Regions from separate parts of the Alteromonas sp. S015 genome, predicted to be linked through region 2. Evidence: predicted binding sites of a transcription regulator. Region 2 holds the regulator's gene; the other holds the start of a gene.
What was found. The regulator FliA, encoded in region 2, starts transcription of late flagellar genes. The targets are predictions, from matches to a motif close to CTAAAGNTNNNNNNNNNNNNGCCGATA.
Positions count from the first base shown of each region.

Region 1: the regulator FliA is predicted to act here: its motif matches at 7,155-7,181, upstream of V7R42_RS05020 (HAMP domain-containing methyl-accepting chemotaxis protein).

Region 1 covers NZ_JAZETO010000002.1:218,963-228,390, forward strand. The annotation lists gene acnB (bifunctional aconitate hydratase 2/2-methylisocitrate dehydratase) at 1-2,182, shown strand, start outside; gene V7R42_RS05005 (DUF192 domain-containing protein) at 2,255-2,704, shown strand; gene lysC (lysine-sensitive aspartokinase 3) at 2,765-4,114, shown strand; gene V7R42_RS05015 (SOUL family heme-binding protein) at 4,178-4,759, opposite strand; gene V7R42_RS05020 (HAMP domain-containing methyl-accepting chemotaxis protein) at 4,987-7,011, opposite strand; gene V7R42_RS05025 (symmetrical bis(5'-nucleosyl)-tetraphosphatase) at 7,294-8,121, opposite strand; gene apaG (Co2+/Mg2+ efflux protein ApaG) at 8,129-8,503, opposite strand; gene rsmA (16S rRNA (adenine(1518)-N(6)/adenine(1519)-N(6))-dimethyltransferase RsmA) at 8,511-9,338, opposite strand; gene pdxA (4-hydroxythreonine-4-phosphate dehydrogenase PdxA) at 9,335-9,428, opposite strand, start outside.
Region 2 covers NZ_JAZETO010000001.1:895,978-905,405, forward strand. The annotation lists gene V7R42_RS03885 (chemotaxis protein CheW) at 1-216, opposite strand, end outside; gene V7R42_RS03890 (chemotaxis protein CheW) at 234-1,040, opposite strand; gene V7R42_RS03895 (ParA family protein) at 1,051-1,812, opposite strand; gene V7R42_RS03900 (protein-glutamate methylesterase/protein-glutamine glutaminase) at 1,841-2,971, opposite strand; gene V7R42_RS03905 (chemotaxis protein CheA) at 3,000-5,234, opposite strand; gene V7R42_RS03910 (protein phosphatase CheZ) at 5,247-6,002, opposite strand; gene cheY (chemotaxis response regulator CheY) at 6,037-6,420, opposite strand; gene V7R42_RS03920 (RNA polymerase sigma factor FliA) at 6,457-7,188, opposite strand; gene V7R42_RS03925 (MinD/ParA family protein) at 7,185-8,051, opposite strand; gene flhF (flagellar biosynthesis protein FlhF) at 8,057-9,428, opposite strand, start outside.

The DNA of each region.
Region 1 (9,428 bases), on a different contig from region 2:
CGACATCATTAAATCTTGGGCGGAAGGTGAATGGTTCACGTCGCGCAAATTAATGGACGATAAAATTACTTATACGGTGTTCAAAGTAACGGGTGAAACTAACACTGATGACTTGTCGCCCGCCCCCGACGCATGGTCTCGCCCAGATATTCCTCTGCACGCCCTGGCAGCCTACAAAATGCCGCGCGAAGGTTTAGAGCCAGAAGAGCCAGGCGTTAAAGGCCCAATGGCGCAAATAGAAGAAGTCAAAAGTAAGGGCTATCCTGTTGCTTTTGTCGGTGATGTAGTCGGTACCGGCTCGTCACGAAAGTCGGCAACTAACTCTGTGTTGTGGTTCTTTGGTGAAGACTTACCGGGTGTGCCTAATAAACGAGGCGGCGGCGTGTGCATTGGTTCAAAAGTCGCGCCTATCTTTTTTAATACGATGGAAGATGCCGGTGCGTTGGTGTTTGAAGCCGATGTGGAAAAAATGAATATGGGGGATGTGATAGACATCTACCCCTTTGAAGGCAAAATCACCAACCACGAAACCGGTGAGCTTCTTGCAGAATACAGCTACAAGTCGAAGGTGATTCTGGATGAAGTGCGCGCAGGTGGACGTATCAACCTGATTATTGGTCGTGGCCTTACCGAGAAGGCGCGAGAGACATTAGGTTTAGGCCCAACGGATTTATTCCGTACGCCTGAACAGCCAAAAGACAGTGGAGCGGGTTTCTCGCTAGCGCAAAAAATGGTGGGTAAGGCGTGCGGTGTTGAAGGTATTCGACCAGGTACCTACTGTGAACCTAGAATGACAACCGTGGGCTCGCAAGATACCACGGGGCCAATGACCCGCGATGAGCTTAAAGACCTAGCCTGTCTTGGCTTTACTGCCGATTTAACCATGCAGTCATTCTGCCACACCGCCGCTTATCCAAAGCCGGTGGATATAGAAACGCAGCACACGCTTCCTGATTTTATTATGAATCGGGGTGGGGTATCGCTTCGCCCCGGTGACGGCATTATCCATAGCTGGTTAAACCGTATGCTGCTGCCTGACACAGTAGGCACGGGTGGTGACTCGCATACTCGTTTCCCGTTAGGCATTTCATTCCCCGCGGGTTCTGGCTTAGTGGCGTTTGCTGCAGCAACCGGCGTTATGCCCCTTGATATGCCAGAATCGGTACTGGTGCGATTTAAAGGCGATATGCAACCGGGTATTACGTTACGCGACCTAGTACACGCCATTCCGCTGTACGCCATTAAACAAGGGCTATTGACGGTAGAGAAGAAAGGGAAAATTAACGCCTTCTCTGGCCGTATATTAGAGATTGAAGGCCTAGAAAACTTAACGGTAGAGCAGGCGTTCGAGCTGTCCGATGCGTCGGCGGAACGTTCGGCAGCAGGTTGTACTATCAACCTATCTGAAGAATCGATTGCTGAATACCTGCGTTCAAACATTACCATGCTTCGCTGGATGATTAACGAAGGTTATGGCGACCCACGTACGCTAGAGCGCCGTGCGCAGAAAATGGAAGAGTGGCTAGCTAACCCAGAATTAATGCGCGCCGATACAGATGCCGAGTACGCTGAGGTCATCGAAATTGACCTTAATGAAATTAAAGAGCCCATTGTTTGCTGTCCTAATGATCCAGACGACGCGAAAACCTTGTCTGATGTTGCAGGCGACAAAGTGGACGAAGTATTCATTGGTTCATGTATGACAAACATTGGCCACTTCCGTGCAGCCGGTAAGTTACTTGAGCAGTACAACAAAACGCTACCCACGCGTTTATGGATGTCACCACCGACGAAAATGGACAAAGCTCAATTAATGGAAGAGGGCTACTACAACATTTATGGTCGCGTCGGCGTGCGCACAGAAATGCCGGGCTGTTCACTATGTATGGGTAACCAAGCAAGGGTTGATGCGGGCACAACCGTGCTTTCAACGTCTACTCGTAACTTCCCTAACCGCTTGGGCGATGGGGCGAACGTTTATTTGACCTCAGCTGAGCTTGCCGCGGTGGGTGCCATTGTTGGACGCATTCCAACTGCTGAAGAATACATGGAATACGCTAGCAAAATTAACGCGATGTCGGGTGAAGTATTCCGCTACTTAAACTTCGACAAAATGCCTAGCTTTAAAAAGGCTGAAGAAGAAGCGAAAGCGCGCATTATTCCAACATTGAATGTTGCTTAAAATAGTGTATAAACTACAAAGCCGGGGGCCGTTAAGGTGACCGGCTTTTTTTATGGTGAAAAGGAATGTCTAATGGGGAAATCTTTCTTTATTGTTGCAGCACTTGTATTAACCTTAGGGTGTGCAAAAGCGCAGGTTGACCCTGTATCGTCGCTGAATTCAGTGGACTTTGAATCCGTTACACTGGAGATAGGTGGCAAGCACTATGAAATAGAGTATGCCAAAACCTTCGAACAACGAGTTCAGGGGCTTATGTTTCGTAAAGCCTTGTGCGAAGACTGCGGTATGTTTTTTAAGTTTTCTAGCCCCAAACTCGCGGGCATGTGGATGAAAAATACCTTTGTTCCTCTAGACGTAGCATTTATCGACAGAAAAGGCGTAATAACGGATATAAAACCTCTCACTCCTCATAGTTTGGAGTCGGTCGGATCATCGAAAGAGGTACTTTACGCATTGGAAATGAACCAAGGGTGGTTTGCCGAGAATAATATAAAAGTAGGCGACCAAATTACGATTGATTAACTGCGCAGAGCGCGCGGTTGCTGCTAGCAAAAAGCTAGTTTTATTCTGGAGTTAAATATAGTGACAAATGCCTTATCGATAGCTAAGTTCGGTGGAACTAGCGTTGCGAATTACGAAGTAATGCAGAACTGCGCCCGAATTGTTGCCGGTAATGACAAAACGCGCATTGTGGTAGTGAGCGCTGCAGCAGGTGTAACCAATCATCTAGTAAGTTTAGCGCATACACCTATGACGCAACAGCAAATTGAAGAGACCTGTCAGGCTATTATCAACATTGAGCTGGCTATTCTTAACAAGTTGAAGGATAAAGACGCGGTTGAGCCTAAACTCAACGACTTGTTAGATGAAATGCGAAGCTTAGCGTTTCACGAAGAGATCCTTCACCGCGATGATTTGAAAGATCAGCTGCTTTCTATGGGAGAGCGAATGTCATCGCTGATGTTCGCCTCAGTGCTTGCAGAGCAGGGTGTAAAAACCATGAACTTTGACGTACGTAAGGTGCTGCGTACGGACAGTGAGTTCGGGGAAGGCGCGCCGCAAATCGAAGAAATCGAAAAGCTATCTAAACAACTGCTGGCACCTGAAACTAAGGACGCGATAGTGGTTACTCAAGGCTTTGTTGGTGCCGATGAGGAAGGCCGCACCACAACGCTAGGTCGTGGTGGTTCTGATTTTACGGCGGCGCTACTTGCCGAAGCACTCGATGCCGAATCGTGCGAGATTTGGACTGATGTAACGGGTGTGTACACAACTGACCCACGCATTACTCCAGCGGCCCATCCGTTACCTGAACTCAGCTTTGAAGAAGCCGCGGAAATGGCCACTTTTGGTGCCAAGGTACTACACCCTGCCACCATGGAGCCTGCGCTTCGCAAAGACATTAAAGTGTTTGTAGGGTCAAGTAAAGAGCCTGAAAAAGGCGGTACATGGATTGTGCGTGATTGTGAACACGAACCACCGTATCGCGCTATTACTCGTCGTAAAGAGCAGGTAATGGTGACAGTGAAGACACCAAAGATGATGTACGCGCAAGGTTTCCTGCAGCAGGTATTTGCCATTATCGCTAAGCACAAGCTAAGTGTTGACTTGGTAACCACGTCAGAAATCTCAGTATCTTTTACCCTTGATAATCCAGCCAACTCGGTGGCCCAGCGATTAAATAAAGAGACCATTGCTGAACTGGAAACCATCTGTGATGTAAAAGTGGAAAAAGGCTACGATCTTGTCACCGTTGTAGGTAACAACATGCAAACGGCAGTGGGTGTTTCTAGCAAGATTTTGGCTGCGGTTTCAGACTTCAACCTGCGCATGATTTGTTTTGGCGCCAACCCGCACAACTTGTCGTTCTTAGTTAACGAGACTGATAGCAATGATGTGGTACGCAAACTACACACCGCATTGTTTGAGTAAGCATCTACTGTGCTGAATGACCCCAAAAACGGTCGCCTTAAAGGCGGCCGTTTTTATTTAACATCAGTTTGCAGGTGCTTTCAAAATGTTGACTGGTACAATGATTTCGTGACGTTTATTCCACGGTAGGGTAAATGGCGAATCGTAGCTCATATAACTAGGTTCGCCATCAAGCTTAATATTATTGTCTCTCAGCGCTTTAAGCAGTTTATTCGTATACTGCTTCTTATCGCTGTCTTTGTTGAAGCCTGAATAACGTATAGCGGCAACCGTTCTCGCTGGCACAGTGACGAGCGACACAGCTTCATGCGTGGGCACAGGTGCACTTTCAATGTCATACTTACTGGGCAAGAAAAACATCATGGTGTCCGAAGATGAGACTTCGACAGGAGAGGTCATTGCAATTTCTTTAGAGCGCTTTCCAACTTCTACGGGGGACGTCATTGATACATTGCTACTGGATGTATTCTCACCAGAGATATAATTAAAGAGTAGCTGAAATGCTCCGTTATCCTCATTCCCACTAGACATCACGCCTAACGCTTCATTGTAATGCCTCACTTCAATATCTTCATTTAAGGTCTCGATAATGGAATAAGGTAGCGTTTCTGTATCTTTGTAATATGATGGCTCAGCCTGGCTCACAGTAGACACCAATAAAGTAGTAATTAAAAGAAACATGCTAAAACGGGAAAATATCATGCTGAATTAATGGTTTGTTACGAATAGTGCTTATACGAAACAAAGCGGGTTAATGCTCAGTTAAACTCTTCTAGGATAATCACTATACAATCCGAAAACTCGCTAGCATTACTTTTGAGAATAAAAAAAAGGGGCCGTTGCCCCTTTTAACGTATTCTATGTAAAAAGCGTTACACTTTGAACTGTCTGATAGACTGCTGCAGCTCTTCAGCAAGTCGCGCTACTTCATGACTAGACTCAGACGTTTGCTGGGCACCTGCGGTCGTCTCTTCAGCAATACCTACAATTGTTTCAAGCTTCTCACTGATTTCTTGAGAGACCGTATTTTGTTCACGCGCAGACTGTTCAATCTGAGAGCTCACATCATGGGCTTTGTGAACCGCGTCTGAAATGATGTCCAAAGCCTGCGTGGCTTTTTCAGTTTGCGCTACACACGCTGCAGTTTGCTCTTTGCCTTGGTTCATCACCGACACCGCTTTTTCAGCGCCTGCTTGAAGTACTTCAATCATGGCGTTGATTTCTTGTGTCGATTCTTGAGTACGGCTTGCAAGGGTTCTTACTTCATCAGCAACCACCGCGAAGCCTCGGCCTTGCTCACCAGCACGCGCTGCTTCAATGGCAGCATTTAAGGCGAGTAAGTTGGTCTGATCTGCAACGCCACGAATTACGTCTAAGATACTGCCAATACTTGCACTGTCTTGATGAAGCTTATTGATAACGTCTGCCGCTTCTTGAACATCGCGAGATAGGATCTCTATCGTGTTTTTGTTCTCTAGCGAGATGTTGCGTACGTTTTCAGCTTCGGCATCTGCGTGGCGAATTTGACTTAGCGTATCTTCAGCATTCTGCACAACCAGTTGCGATGTAGAGTGCATTTCAGTGGTTGCTGTTGCTACTTGACCAATTTGTGATTTCTGGTCTTGAATCGAATGAGTAGTCTGCGCCGTCACCGCAGACGTCTGTTCTGATGCTGCTGCCAGCTGTTCAGCGCGAACGTTAATTGCAGTAATCAGTTCCTTTAGATTGCCAATAAGTGTATTACAGTTTCGGGCTAAAAGGCCAAATTCATCTTGCGCCGAATCGTCTAGGCGATGAGTAAGGTCACCCGACGAAGCCACGGTAAGAAGTTCATTTACACGATAAAGCGGACGCGTGATAGCGCGAACAGTTACATAGCCAATGAATGCTGCTACTGCGATAGAGATAATGACAACTACGATAACAAAAGTGTTACCTGTCGCAATGGCGCCATTGACCTCACTTTCCACGTGTGAAGCTTTCTTGTCTGCAAGATTAAGTAGGTTCTCAAGGGCAACCACAGCTTGCGCGATATTTGAGTCTGAAACGTTGAGTGCTTTTTCAGCGTCATTTCTGCGTTCTAGGCGGTCAACATGAAGCTGAGCAACGCCATCATTAGCTTTAATTGCGTTAATAGCGTTATTAACCAAGTCGTTAATATCATCGAGAGTACCAGAATCGTCCCGTCCGCCAGCTGTTTGCATCATGTCACTTAGCTGTGTGACCACCTTCTCGACAACTAAATCAACTTCGTTGCCTAGCGTCTGTGAACGAACCAGTGTTTCTGTCTTAATATATTCGTTGGAAACGGTTAACAAAGAAAGCAGAGAGGTCTCAAGTTGGCTGCCAATTTCTGCTGCGCGCTGAAGGTTTGGATCACGTTGAACGGAGTCTAAGTCTGAAAAATCCAGAAGATACGTAGATGCATCGTCTGCACTGTCTTCTGCATCACCCAGTCTGTCTTGAATTGTATTGCGTATATCAAGATACATTTGGTGATTTTTGTACATCGCTTCAACATTGGTGATATACGCTTCATATGATTCACGTACAGTATTCAGCGTGCTTTTTAGTTCTGGCTCGTCATTAACCGCCTGCGCCAGCTTTTTATATTCGCTTTCAAAGGTATCCTTGGCAGAGTTAAAAGATGTTCGTTTCTCTTTTAAACCGTTTAGATCTTCTTCGATATAACTTTCGAAGGTAAGTCGGCCCATATTGAGAAAGCTAGCTTTGAGCGCATTGCTACCTGCTACGGTGGGGAGAGCAACATCATTAACTTCTTCCGTTGCTGAGCCTATTGAGTTGAGGTTATAAAGTGAAACAACACTAATGACAATCAGAAGTGCGCTAATGGCTACAAACCCCCCGATTACGCGTGTGGCTACCGTTATTTTCATCGGAACTCCTGGATGAGTGTTTTTTATTTTTATCCCAGACGATATTACCCGTCTCAGTAAACAAAATATAGCGATTAAATAAGCTAGTTTGCTATATAACTGAATAGAGAGTGAGACACAATCATCTCTATTGTGAGTAAATGTATCGGCTACAATAACTTAAAGTTTATTTTATTTAGCACCTATGTCTAGTAAGTTAAACTGGTAATACCAGTTAACGCAAGAAATTATGCAACTTAGTATGTGCTATATGTAGTATTGAGAGGCCAGGTTAAGCCAGTGTTATGCAGAAATACTCACAAGTGAGGCGGAGTCCAGGTGCAGCAGAGTCATGCTTTGCCCCCAAACATAACCTGTATCTAGCCCGATAAATTGACGGCTATTTGTTTGCCCTGAAAGCGCGGCCCAGTGTCCAAACACTACCCTTTCGGCGTCTTTTAGTGTTTTATTTGTTACTTCAAACCATGGCTTTAGCGTGCTACTAGTACTGTGCGATACTGCGCTAGGATGAGATTTATTATCGAAATCGAGCGTGCCATCAGTATGAACAAAGCGCATGCGTGTACAGGCATTTACAATAAAACGAAGTCGCTCGTTGCCTGTAAGGTCACTCGACCAGTTACTTGGCTTATTCCCGTACATTTCTGAAAGAAAAGCAGCGTAATCTGTTGATTTGAGAATATTGCTGACATCGTCACTAAGTGAAACACACTCATCGATAGACCATTTGGGGTAAAGCCCAGCGTGCACCATTACTGATTGCTCGTCTAATTTCAATGCCAGCGGGAACTGGCGAAGCCAGTCAATGAGTTCAGTCAGGTCCGCGGCATTGAGAAGAGGCTCTAGCTTGTCTGATTTTTTGGCTTTGCGGATATCATTTACAACAGCAAGCAGGTGAAGATCGTGGTTACCTAGAACACTGTTAAAGTTGTTGCCAAGAGATTTTAAAAAACGCAGCGTGCTTAACGAGTCCTCTCCTCGGGCAACCAGGTCACCTACTGCGAATAATTTATCGTTCGTTTCGTCGAAATTTACTTTATCTAGCGCGCGACGAAGGCCATTGTAACAGCCCTGTATATCGCCGATGACGTACGTATTACCTTGCGTCATAGACACCTTAATGGAGAATACTTGGAATGGCTAAACGGAAAACGCTCACTGGAACGCGAAAACGCTCACCGCTCTCTAGCTTCATGACATAGTAGCCTTCCATATTCCCAACCGGTGTGTCAATGACTGCGCCACTGGTATAGTCGAAATGTTCACCGGCTTTCATGATCGGTTGCTTGCCTACAACCCCATCGCCTTCAACTTCTGATGTTTTGCCATTTGCGTCAGTAATTTTCCAATATCGGCTGAGTAGCTGTACTGTATGGCTGCTATTGTTCTCAATCGTAATGTGGTAGGCAAAGGCAAATTGCTTTGAATCTGACGGAAGATGGTCGGGCAGGTGGCGGGTTTTCACCCGCACTTTAATATCAAGTACATCCATAGAGAACTTATTGCTCTTGTTGGTGCTCTTTTGCCGACACAGCGTTTGCTATAGTGGCAAAATCGTTTAGTGACAGCACTTCAGCGCGAGAAGTTGGGTCGATGCCTAGCTCTCGGATTTCTTCCTCACTCAAACTGTCTTTTAATGAGTTGCGAATGGTTTTTCTGCGCTGGTTGAAAGCTTGTGCGCAAACGCGCTCAAGGGTATTTACGGACTCAACGTCTACAGGAGGAGTCTGATGTGGCACAAGCTTTACTACTGCAGAGTCAACCTTCGGAGGTGGCTTAAACGCGCCAGGCGGAACATTCAACACAGGAATGACGTGGCAGTAATACTGCGCCATGACCGAAAGCCTTCCGTAATTTTTCGAACCCGGTCCCGCTGCCAAACGGTTTACAACCTCTTTTTGAAGCATAAAATGCATGTCTTCGATACAATTCGCGTGGTCAAAAAGATGAAACATCAGCGGCGTTGAAATGTTGTAAGGTAAATTGCCAAACACGCGCAGTTTCTTGTCTTTTATCGGCATCTCTTTAGAAAGGGCGCCAAAGTCCATGGTCATTGCATCTTGTTCAATAACCGTTAGCTTATCGCCATTAAATGGGTGATGTCGCAAGCGCTTAGCAAGATCTCTGTCTAACTCAATGACTGTGAGTGCGTCTACTTCTTCACAGACGGGGTCTGTTAGTGCGCCTAAACCTGGCCCTATTTCTACTAAGTTCTGTTCATTTTTTGGTGCAATGGCCGCAACAATCTTGCCAATCACGTAGTCATCGTGAAGGAAATTTTGACCGAATCGCTTTCTGGCCGTATGGCCTAAGTGTGTTTTACTCATTGTTGATGATGTGCAAGCTCGATGGCTTTTTCCAATGCTTTCCTGAAACTACCGGCGTCGGCTTCACCTTTTCCTGCTAAATCTAGTGCA
Region 2 (9,428 bases):
AGTATCAATAACCGTTACTACATTACCACGCAGGTTAATGATACCAAGCACATAGTCAGGTGCACCGGGTACAGGGGCTATTTCGGTATAACGCAAGACCTCTTGAACTTGCATCACGTTGATACCGTAAGTTTCTTCACCTAAGCGGTACGTTACCCATTGAAGGACTTCGTCGTTGCTGTCGGTGGCGTTGTTATTTGTTCTTTCGTCGCTCATGAACCTGGCTCCCAATACTATGGCGTCTGGTCGTTACTGCCTAAGCCTTTGTTAAGCATAAATATTAATTCTTCAACGTCAATTAACGCGCACATTTTATCTTTAACCATCCCTGCTAACCAGGGACGCTTACCTGTGGACTCGCGCCATTTAACATCATCGGTAGTCAAATTGACTGTATTGACCAGCTTTTCGCTAGCCAATCCCCACGCACTCTCCCCTAACATTATAAGATATCGGTAGTTAAGCGATTGTGCGAGGTTTTCGTCATATTTTTCTGGCATTACCCATTTTGCAGAGTCAACAACACTTAGTTTAGACTCTCTGTATAACATTACACCCATAAACCAATCAGGTTTTCCAAATAAAGGGCCAATCTTCTCAATTTGATGAATCCCACCTAGCGACGTTAAAGGCACCGCAAGTGTTAACCCTGCAACCTCAAAGAATAGCGCCTGAAAGCGAAAACCGAGAGTATCCTTTAGTGGAATTTTTGTTTTTTCAGCACCGCTTAGCGCAGACTTTTGTTCATTTTCTACTAAAATTTCGGCTTGAGGCTCTTGCTGTTCACCCTCGATCGTCTCTGCTTTTTGCGTTTCAATTAACGATGTAACCTTTTCCGCTATCGCCTCTTGTTCGTCCGATAGCGTCTCACTTTCATTTGCGGTAGAAGCAAGTGCTGATTCAGCCATCTGCTGAGAAGCCTGCTCGAGCAATTTTGCCGTGCGCGCAGTCACATCTTCCGGTGTTTCTGGCTCTTTAAGAAGGCTATCGAGATAGGCCTCCATCACTTCTTCACGGGCAAAAGGCGATTGCTTGCTCATGTTCTCGTTATTACTCCAATGCCGCTAATAGTTTCTTGTACGCAGACACACCGCGTGTTTTTGGGTACGCTGAGGAAATGGGAAGCTGTACTAAACTCGCGTCCCTAAAGTGCGTATCAACAGGGATAACCCCTTCCCACACACGCTCACCGTAGTCATTCATTAAACGCTTACGCGAAGCAAGCGCCGCGTTAGTGCGCTTATCAAACATAGTTGGAATAATCACAGTATCAAAGGATTTATCCAACGAACGCCCCATAATTTCCATTGTACGAATCATCCTATCGAGCCCTTTCAGCGCTAGATATTCAGTTTGTGTAGGCACGATAACCTTGTTGCACGCTGCTAGAGCATTGACCATCAGCACACCCAACACCGGAGGGCAATCGATGATGGCCACATCAAATTCATCTGCTACTTTGGCCAGCGCTTTCTTTAGCACTAAACCCATACCTTGTTCGCTTCCCATCGTTCTATCCAGGGTCGCGAGTGCCATTGTTGCAGGAAGCACATACAAGTTATCTAACTTTGTCGGACACAAACAATCCAAAACATTATCGGCCGTAATGTCATTTGACTTAATAAAAATGTCGTAAACTGAATGACTTGATGCTTCAGCGTCAATACCAAAGTAATAACTCAACGATGCATGTGGATCAGTATCGATCATGAGCACTCGCTTGCCTTGCTGAGCAAGCAAGCCGCCAAGGCTCACCGTGGTGGTCGTCTTCCCTACACCACCTTTTTGATTCGCTACTGTCCACACTTTCATATTTGCTGTTCCATTACTGTTCAAACTTCTAACGCATTTCGGTTTGAACGCAACTGCTCATATCATCAATGTTTATGTTTTTACTGGATATATTGGCGGCTGCAACAGCCTGTGGCATACCATAAACCACACAGGAGTCTTGGTCTTGCGCCCAAATTGTTGCACCTTTTTCCTTGAGCATTCGGCATCCTTCTCTGCCGTCGGCTCCCATCCCGGTTAATATAATTCCCAATACATCCCCACCGTAAGCTTTTGCCAAAGAACTGAATGTAAGATCAACACTGGGTTTATAGCTCACATTATCGCTCATACTCGCATCGACAATGGCAATACGTTTACTCACACCGATGCTTTCTAGCAGCATTTGCTTACCACCAGGAGCAAGATAGGCATGACCTGGCTTTAAAATGTCGCCATGCTCGGCTTCTTTAACTTTTATCTTACAATTTGTATCTAGGCGCTGTGCAAATGCCGAGGTAAATGTTCCAGGCATATGTTGTACAAGCAAAATAGGGTATGGAAACGCTGCAGGTATCGGAGACAGCACCTTTTGAAGCGCCACAGGTCCGCCAGTAGAAGCCCCAATTGCTAGACATTTATAGTGCTTTCCCGTCGCTCTTACAGACGAAACGGTCGGTTGTATGGCTGCGTCTTTATGACCTGACAGCAAACCCGATGTTTTAAAGAACGCTTGCTTAGGCGCATTATCAGGAAGCCTTCTCGCCTCTACAGAGCGAAATGATGGGCGCTTCATACCAATGCCACGACGTGCTATCAAGCGTACTTTGGTACACAACAAACGCGATGCGTCTTTTCTGTCCTGCGCAATATCTTCGAATTTCTTAGGCAAGAAATCGAGCGCGCCCGCTTCTAAAGCATCTAGCGTCGCTTGCGCACCGTGATGCGTTAGCGACGAAAACATAAGAATAGGTGTAGGCCGTTTATCCATTATGGCCTTTACAGCTGAAATACCGTCCATCACGGGCATTTCAACATCCATCGTTATTACATCTGGCTTTAGCGCTTCTGCTTTTTCAAGTGCATCGCGCCCATTTCTCGCTTCCCCAACAACTTCAAGTTCCTTATCGCCATCGAGTATTTCTTTTACTCGACGACGATAAAAAGTCGAGTCGTCCACGACAAGGACTTTAAAGACCATGGATTATTATTCCTATTAATTCATCGCCTTACTTGATGGGTTTACGCGCGTACCGTTTAAGCAGGCTCGGAACATCTAAAATTAATGCAATTCCACCGTCTGAAGTTATCGTGGCACCAGCCATGCCTGGCGTACCTTGTAACAAGGCATCAAGGGGCTTAATAACGACTTCTTCTTGGCCTATTAGCGCGTCTACAACGAACCCTACTTGTTGTGTGCCAATTTGCACGACAACAACGTGTCCCTTTTCCCTATCGATGTTTTTGGGACCTCGAATTAACCATTCACCAAGGAAGAACAGCGGAATTGCTTTTGAACGAACTATCATTGTTAGCTGGCCATCGACTGTATTGGTCTTCTTGATGTCCATGTTTATTATTTCGTTCACCGCACCCAATGGTAACGCAAAGGTTTGTTTCCCTACAACAATCATTAGCGTAGGAAGGATTGCCAGCGTTAATGGAACCTTGATATCCAGTCGGGTGCCTTTACCTAACTGTGAATCAATGTTTACAGTACCGTTAAGTTGGTTAATCTTGGTCTTAACCACGTCCATGCCTACACCACGACCAGAAATATCACTAATTTCTGTTTTGGTAGAGAACCCGGGCGCAAAGATCAGGTTAAATGCTTCAACATCCGACATGCGTGCTGCTGCATCCGCGTCTAGCACACCACGACTAATGGCAATTTCTTTAAGCTTATCGGGGTCCATTCCTTTACCATCATCTTCGATGGTAAGGAGAATATGGTCGCCCTCTTGAGATGCAGATAGCTGAACCGTACCCATCCGCGGTTTACCCGCTGCAGCGCGATCATCAGGCATCTCAATACCATGGTCGACGGAGTTTCTCACCAAATGCACAAGCGGATCTGCCAGTGCTTCAACCAGGTTCTTATCTAAATCAGTTTCCTCTCCCACTAGCTCAAGGGTAATTTCTTTCTTCAAGCTTCTCGCAAGGTCTCGAACAACACGAGGGAAACGACCAAACACCTTCTTGATAGGCTGCATGCGGGTTTTCATTACCGCACCTTGCAAGTCGCCCGTCACCACATCTAAGTTAGCGATAGCTTTCGACATGCTTTCGTCGTTACTGTTTATACCTAAACTAATGAGCCTATTTCTTACTAGAACTAGCTCACCCACCATGTTCATGATCTGATCAAGGCGTTTGGTATCAACGCGCACTGTCGTTTCGGCAGGAGGCGCCGCAGGTGCCGCCTTCTTCTCGTCCTTTTTAGGCGCTGCTTTTGGCGCAGCAGGTGCACTTGCTTTAGCTGGCGCTGTGGCACTAGGAGTTGGTGTAGCTTTAGGAGTTGCTGGCGCAGCTTGCTTAGCTTTTTGAATCGCTTCTGTTGCTGCCTTATCTACAGGAGGCTCTGGCGCCTTGGAAACCGTGTCCTGCTTAGTTGGGCCCTGTCCTGAACCATGCAATTGGTCAAGCAATGCTTCAAATTCGTCGTCGGTGATTTCTTCATCACCTGCTGCACTCGGTGCTGCTGGTGCTGGAGCAGGAGCACTCGCAATTGGTGCTGCTTCTTCACCACTAAATTTGCCTTTGCCGTGTAAATCATCAAGCAGAGCTTCAAATTCTTCATCAGTGATATCGTCGTTATCACTGGCAGCAGCGGGGGCAGCAGTCTTAGCTGGCTCGCTTTTGGCCGCCGATGACTGCCCAGGCGCACCTGAGCCATGAAGCTCATCAAGTAGCGCTTCAAACTCGTCTTCGGTGATTTCGTCGATTCCACCGCTATCACCGGTACCTGGCTCTTGCGCGGTAGGTTCTTCAACAACTAATTCTGGCTCTTCTACAGCAGCCTCAGGCTCGGATGCCGGCGCACTCTGTCCACCAAAAATATTCTCATCTGGAGACTCTGGGCGACTTAGTTTGTGTAGTAAGTCGACAAGGTGTGCATCTGCTGGCTCCAATGGATCCCGAGCTTTCACTCGTTCGAACATTTCGACCACCACATCTGTGGCTTGCAGAATAATATCCATCAGTTCGGGTGTTAGTGTTCGTTGTCCGTTTCGCATTACGTCAAACACGTTTTCTGCACCGTGACAAATTTCTACTAACTCGGTAAGAGACAGAAAACCTGCTCCACCTTTAACCGTGTGATAACCACGGAAAATTGCATTAAGCAAATCCGCATCTTCAGGATTGTTCTCAAGATCAACGAGCTGTTCTTGTAATTGTTCTAGTATCTCCCCAGCCTCGACCAGAAAGTCCTGTAATATATCCTCGTCAACATCAAACGACATGCGCCCGCTCCCCTAAAAACCTAAGCTAGACAGAAGGTCATCTACATCATCTTGGCCTGACACGACGTCGTCGCGCTTATTGGCATCAATGATAGGGCCTTCTGCCTCTACACCATCAACCTTATCGGCCTTAACGCTAGATGGTTTAGTTTGTTCTGCACCGTCGCGTTCACCAAACATGGTAAGCATGTTGACTAAACTGTCTTCCACCTCTTTAACCAAGTCGATAACGCGGCGAATAACCTGACCTGTCAAGTCTTGATAACCTTGAGCCATCAGTACTTCTGTAAGTAACTGTGTAAGTTTAGCTGACTGCGCCGAACCTTCCTCCAATAATTCGTCTATATCTGCGCATAAAGCTTTAAATTCACCCAACTCTATTTGGCGATTCATTAACTTTTTCCACTCAGGCATAACCTTTTCGATGCGCGCCGACAACATTTCAGCTATAGGCATACTCGCTTCAACGGCATCCATAGTAGTATTAGCAGCTTTTTCAGTTTCTTCAATTACGTAGGTTAGGCGGGTTTGTGCATCAGGAATATCGTCGGTCGCGAGATTTTTAATGCGGTCGTCTATTTGAAAATTATTCAGCGCGTCATGAAGTTGACGCGTCAGTTTCCCAACTTCAGCAAATAGCTCAACGTTTTCTTTCATTGAGGATGCTTCTAAGAGGGCATTGGCAGAAGCGTTGTCACCTTCTTCGAGATAGGTGACAAGCTGTTTTGCTTCTTCCAACGAAATTGGAACGTTTACATTCGTTGACATCCAGTAAACCTCATTTCTCTGGTGAGCGTCTGGATCAACCTAAACGTTCGAATATTTTATCTAATTTTTCTTTAAGTGTTGCTGCAGTGAACGGCTTAACAACATAGCCATTAACACCTGCTTGCGCGGCGGCAACAATTTGCTCTTTTTTCGCTTCAGCAGTAACCATAAGTACTGGTAGGTGCTTGAGTTTGTCATCGGCTCTAATTGCGCGAAGCAAGTCAATACCTTGCATACCTGGCATATTCCAATCGGTAACTACGAAATCGAAATCACCTTGCTGCAACATCGGCAATGCAGTACTTCCGTCATCCGCTTCCTGGATGTTGGAAAAACCCAAATCTTTGAGTAGGTTTTTGATGATACGTCTCATGGTTGAAAAATCATCGACCACGAGAATTTTCATGCTTTTGTCCAAAATAGCCTCCAGTGAGGGGTTAATTGTTATTAATTTCTATTCTTCGTCAGCTTGCCACGACTTCATTCGTGATTTGAGTTTTAACATGGCCTGACTATGAATTTGACTGACTCGCGACTCACTTACATCAAGAACCTCACCTATTTCTCTGAGATTCAGCTCTTCATCATAATACAGTGAAAGTACAATCGCCTCTCTTTCAGGTAATGTCGTAATTGCATGGGCAAGCGCCTTTTGAAAAGCGCCTTGCATTAAATCTTCCAGTGGTGCGTCGCTACCTCGATTTTGTTCTGTCGATATAACGTCATCTGACACACCTAAGTCTTCAATACCAACCAGCTTTCCTGCATTTACTTCATTAAGCATCTGGTGATATTCCTGCAAGCTTACATTAAGCTTGTTAGCAATATCAGAATCTCTAGCGTCTCGCCCTGTTTCGCTTTCTACTTGCGAAATTGCTTCTGTAATGGCGCGACCATTTCGGTGAACTGAACGCGGCGTCCAGTCCCCTTTACGAATTTCATCTAGCATAGCACCGCGGATGCGAATACCAGCAAACGTTTCAAAGCTGGCTCCCTTTGAGCCATCAAAGTTACGTGCGGCTTCTAGTAATCCAATCATTCCTGACTGAATTAAATCGTCTACTAAAACACTAGCAGGCAATCGCGCTATTAAGTGATGCGCTATACGCTTAACCAAAGGTGCATGTCGTTCGACTAACTGCGCCTTATCGGTTTGTTGTTGATAAGCGGCTGCCTTGCTGTTCAACGCTGACTTCCTACGGCTTTTTCTGCAACTAATTGTTCAATAAAAAACTCTAAGTGACCACCTGGCTGCGCTGGAATAGGCCATGTTAAGGCTTTACTTGCCAACTGTGTAATTGCAACGGCCGCCGGTGACCCCGGGTAAGCATCAACAATGGATGTTTGTTTACGTACCGCTTTACGAATGTTCTCGTCAAACGGTACTGTTGCCACTAATTCTAGTGCAACATCTAAAAAACGCCCTGTCACTTTGCTCAACTTACTAAATAACTCTTGGCCTTCTCTCACGTCGCGAACCATATTAGCTACAACTTTAAAGCGGAAAACACCGTGTTCTCTATTCAGAATTTTTATCAATGCATACGCATCTGTCAATGAAGTAGGCTCGTCACACACAACAACCATAATGTCTTGTGAAGCTTTTGAAAAGCTTAACACCATGTCTGAAATGCCTGCCGCCGTATCGACAATAAGCACATCAATTTGTGATCGTAGCTCGCTAAAGGCGCGAATCAGGCCAGCGTGTTGCGTAGGCGACAATTCGGCCATCGACTGCGTACCTGATGTGGCAGGGGCAATCTTTATACCGTGCGGGCCGGTCACTAATACTTCATCAAGGGTGCATTCGCCAGAAAGCACATGAGATAAGTTTTTCTCAACACGTAGTCCTAACATAACATCTACGTTAGCAAGACCGAGGTCCGCATCAAGAACCATCACACGTTTACCCTGCTTCGCCATTGCGATAGCGGTGTTTAGTGTAATGTTTGTTTTACCTACGCCACCTTTACCACCGGTGACGGCGATTACTTTGATTAACCGTGATTGCTTCATTTTTCTTAAGCTACTCGCTTGGTCGTCAATCATACTGCTTATGCTGTTTTAATTGCGTTGTTGCCACTAGTATGATTCAAACCGTACTTTTTATAAAGCTTTGCAGCAGCGGAAACCAAAGATTTCGCTTCTGCAATCTTAATGTCTTCAGGTACTTTCTGACCATCGGTGACATAACTAACCGGTAGTTGGTATTCAACCGCTGCACTGAGCACCTCTCCTAAAGAGTAGCACTCATCTAACTTCGTGAAAATACAGCCACTTAGTTCAATATCATCATACGCTTTAATGATTCTCTGCAACGCAGGATATTGTGTATTCGCTTGCGCTACCAAATATTTTTTAACATTTGGCATTTGGCCGTTATCAAACTGCTTAATCTGTTTAATTAATCGACTATCCCTTTGGCTAAATCCAGCCGTATCAATCAATACTAGTCGCTTATGACGAAGTTGGAATAATAAATCCGCAAGTTCTTCACTAGTCTGCGCTTTTCTCACCGTGCAGCCAATAATTTTTCCGTATGTCGCTAACTGCTCATAGGCTGCAATTCTATACGTATCAATGGTAATCATCGCAACCGACTCAGCACCGTATTTCTGTGCATAGCGGGCAGCAAGTTTCGCAACAGTCGTTGTTTTACCTGTACCAGTTGGTCCTACTAATGCAACAGCACCTTGTGCACTAAGTATATCGTTTCCTGTAACATTTATGCGATTAGCCAATAGGTTAAGAAGATAAACCCAAGCATCACGCTCATTATAATGTGCTGGAGTATAGCTTATTAACTGTTTAGCCAGTGCATTACTTAATCCCATATCCGTTAAACGGGTAATTAGATATTGATGAACAGGTTTTTGACGTTTGTTCTTCGCTTCCATCAAATCTGCAACCTGATATTGCAACACATCGCGCAAAGACGCCAGCTCCTCTTTAATTTGAGCTAGTTCGGCTGATTGTGTCGCTGGGGTATCACCTATGCTCGATGCCTGATGCTCAGGAAAAGCGTGTTGATTCACGTTTTCTTGAACAGGTGAATGCGTTTCTATGTCGTCAATAAATGCGTCAGAGAAATCCAAATGTGACGCAATTTCGTTGGCGTGCTTAGCGTTCGCTGTCATCGATGAGTTTGGCGTTACGGAACCTGGCACACTACTACTTCCACCGTGCTGCTTTTCTAACAATGCTTTCAGACTATCTGGGCCGTCATCACCGATTATTTCGCTTAAGGTAGGCACGGCTTTCTTGCCTGGTACTTTAGCAGCACCTTGTGGAGAAACATTAGGCTTGAACAACTTGGCTTCAGGCTCTTTGTCGTAAGCTGCAACAAGCTCAATACCGTCAGCAACTTTGCGATTTGACATGATGACCGCATCACTGCCCAATTCAGCTTTAACTTGGCTTAACGCC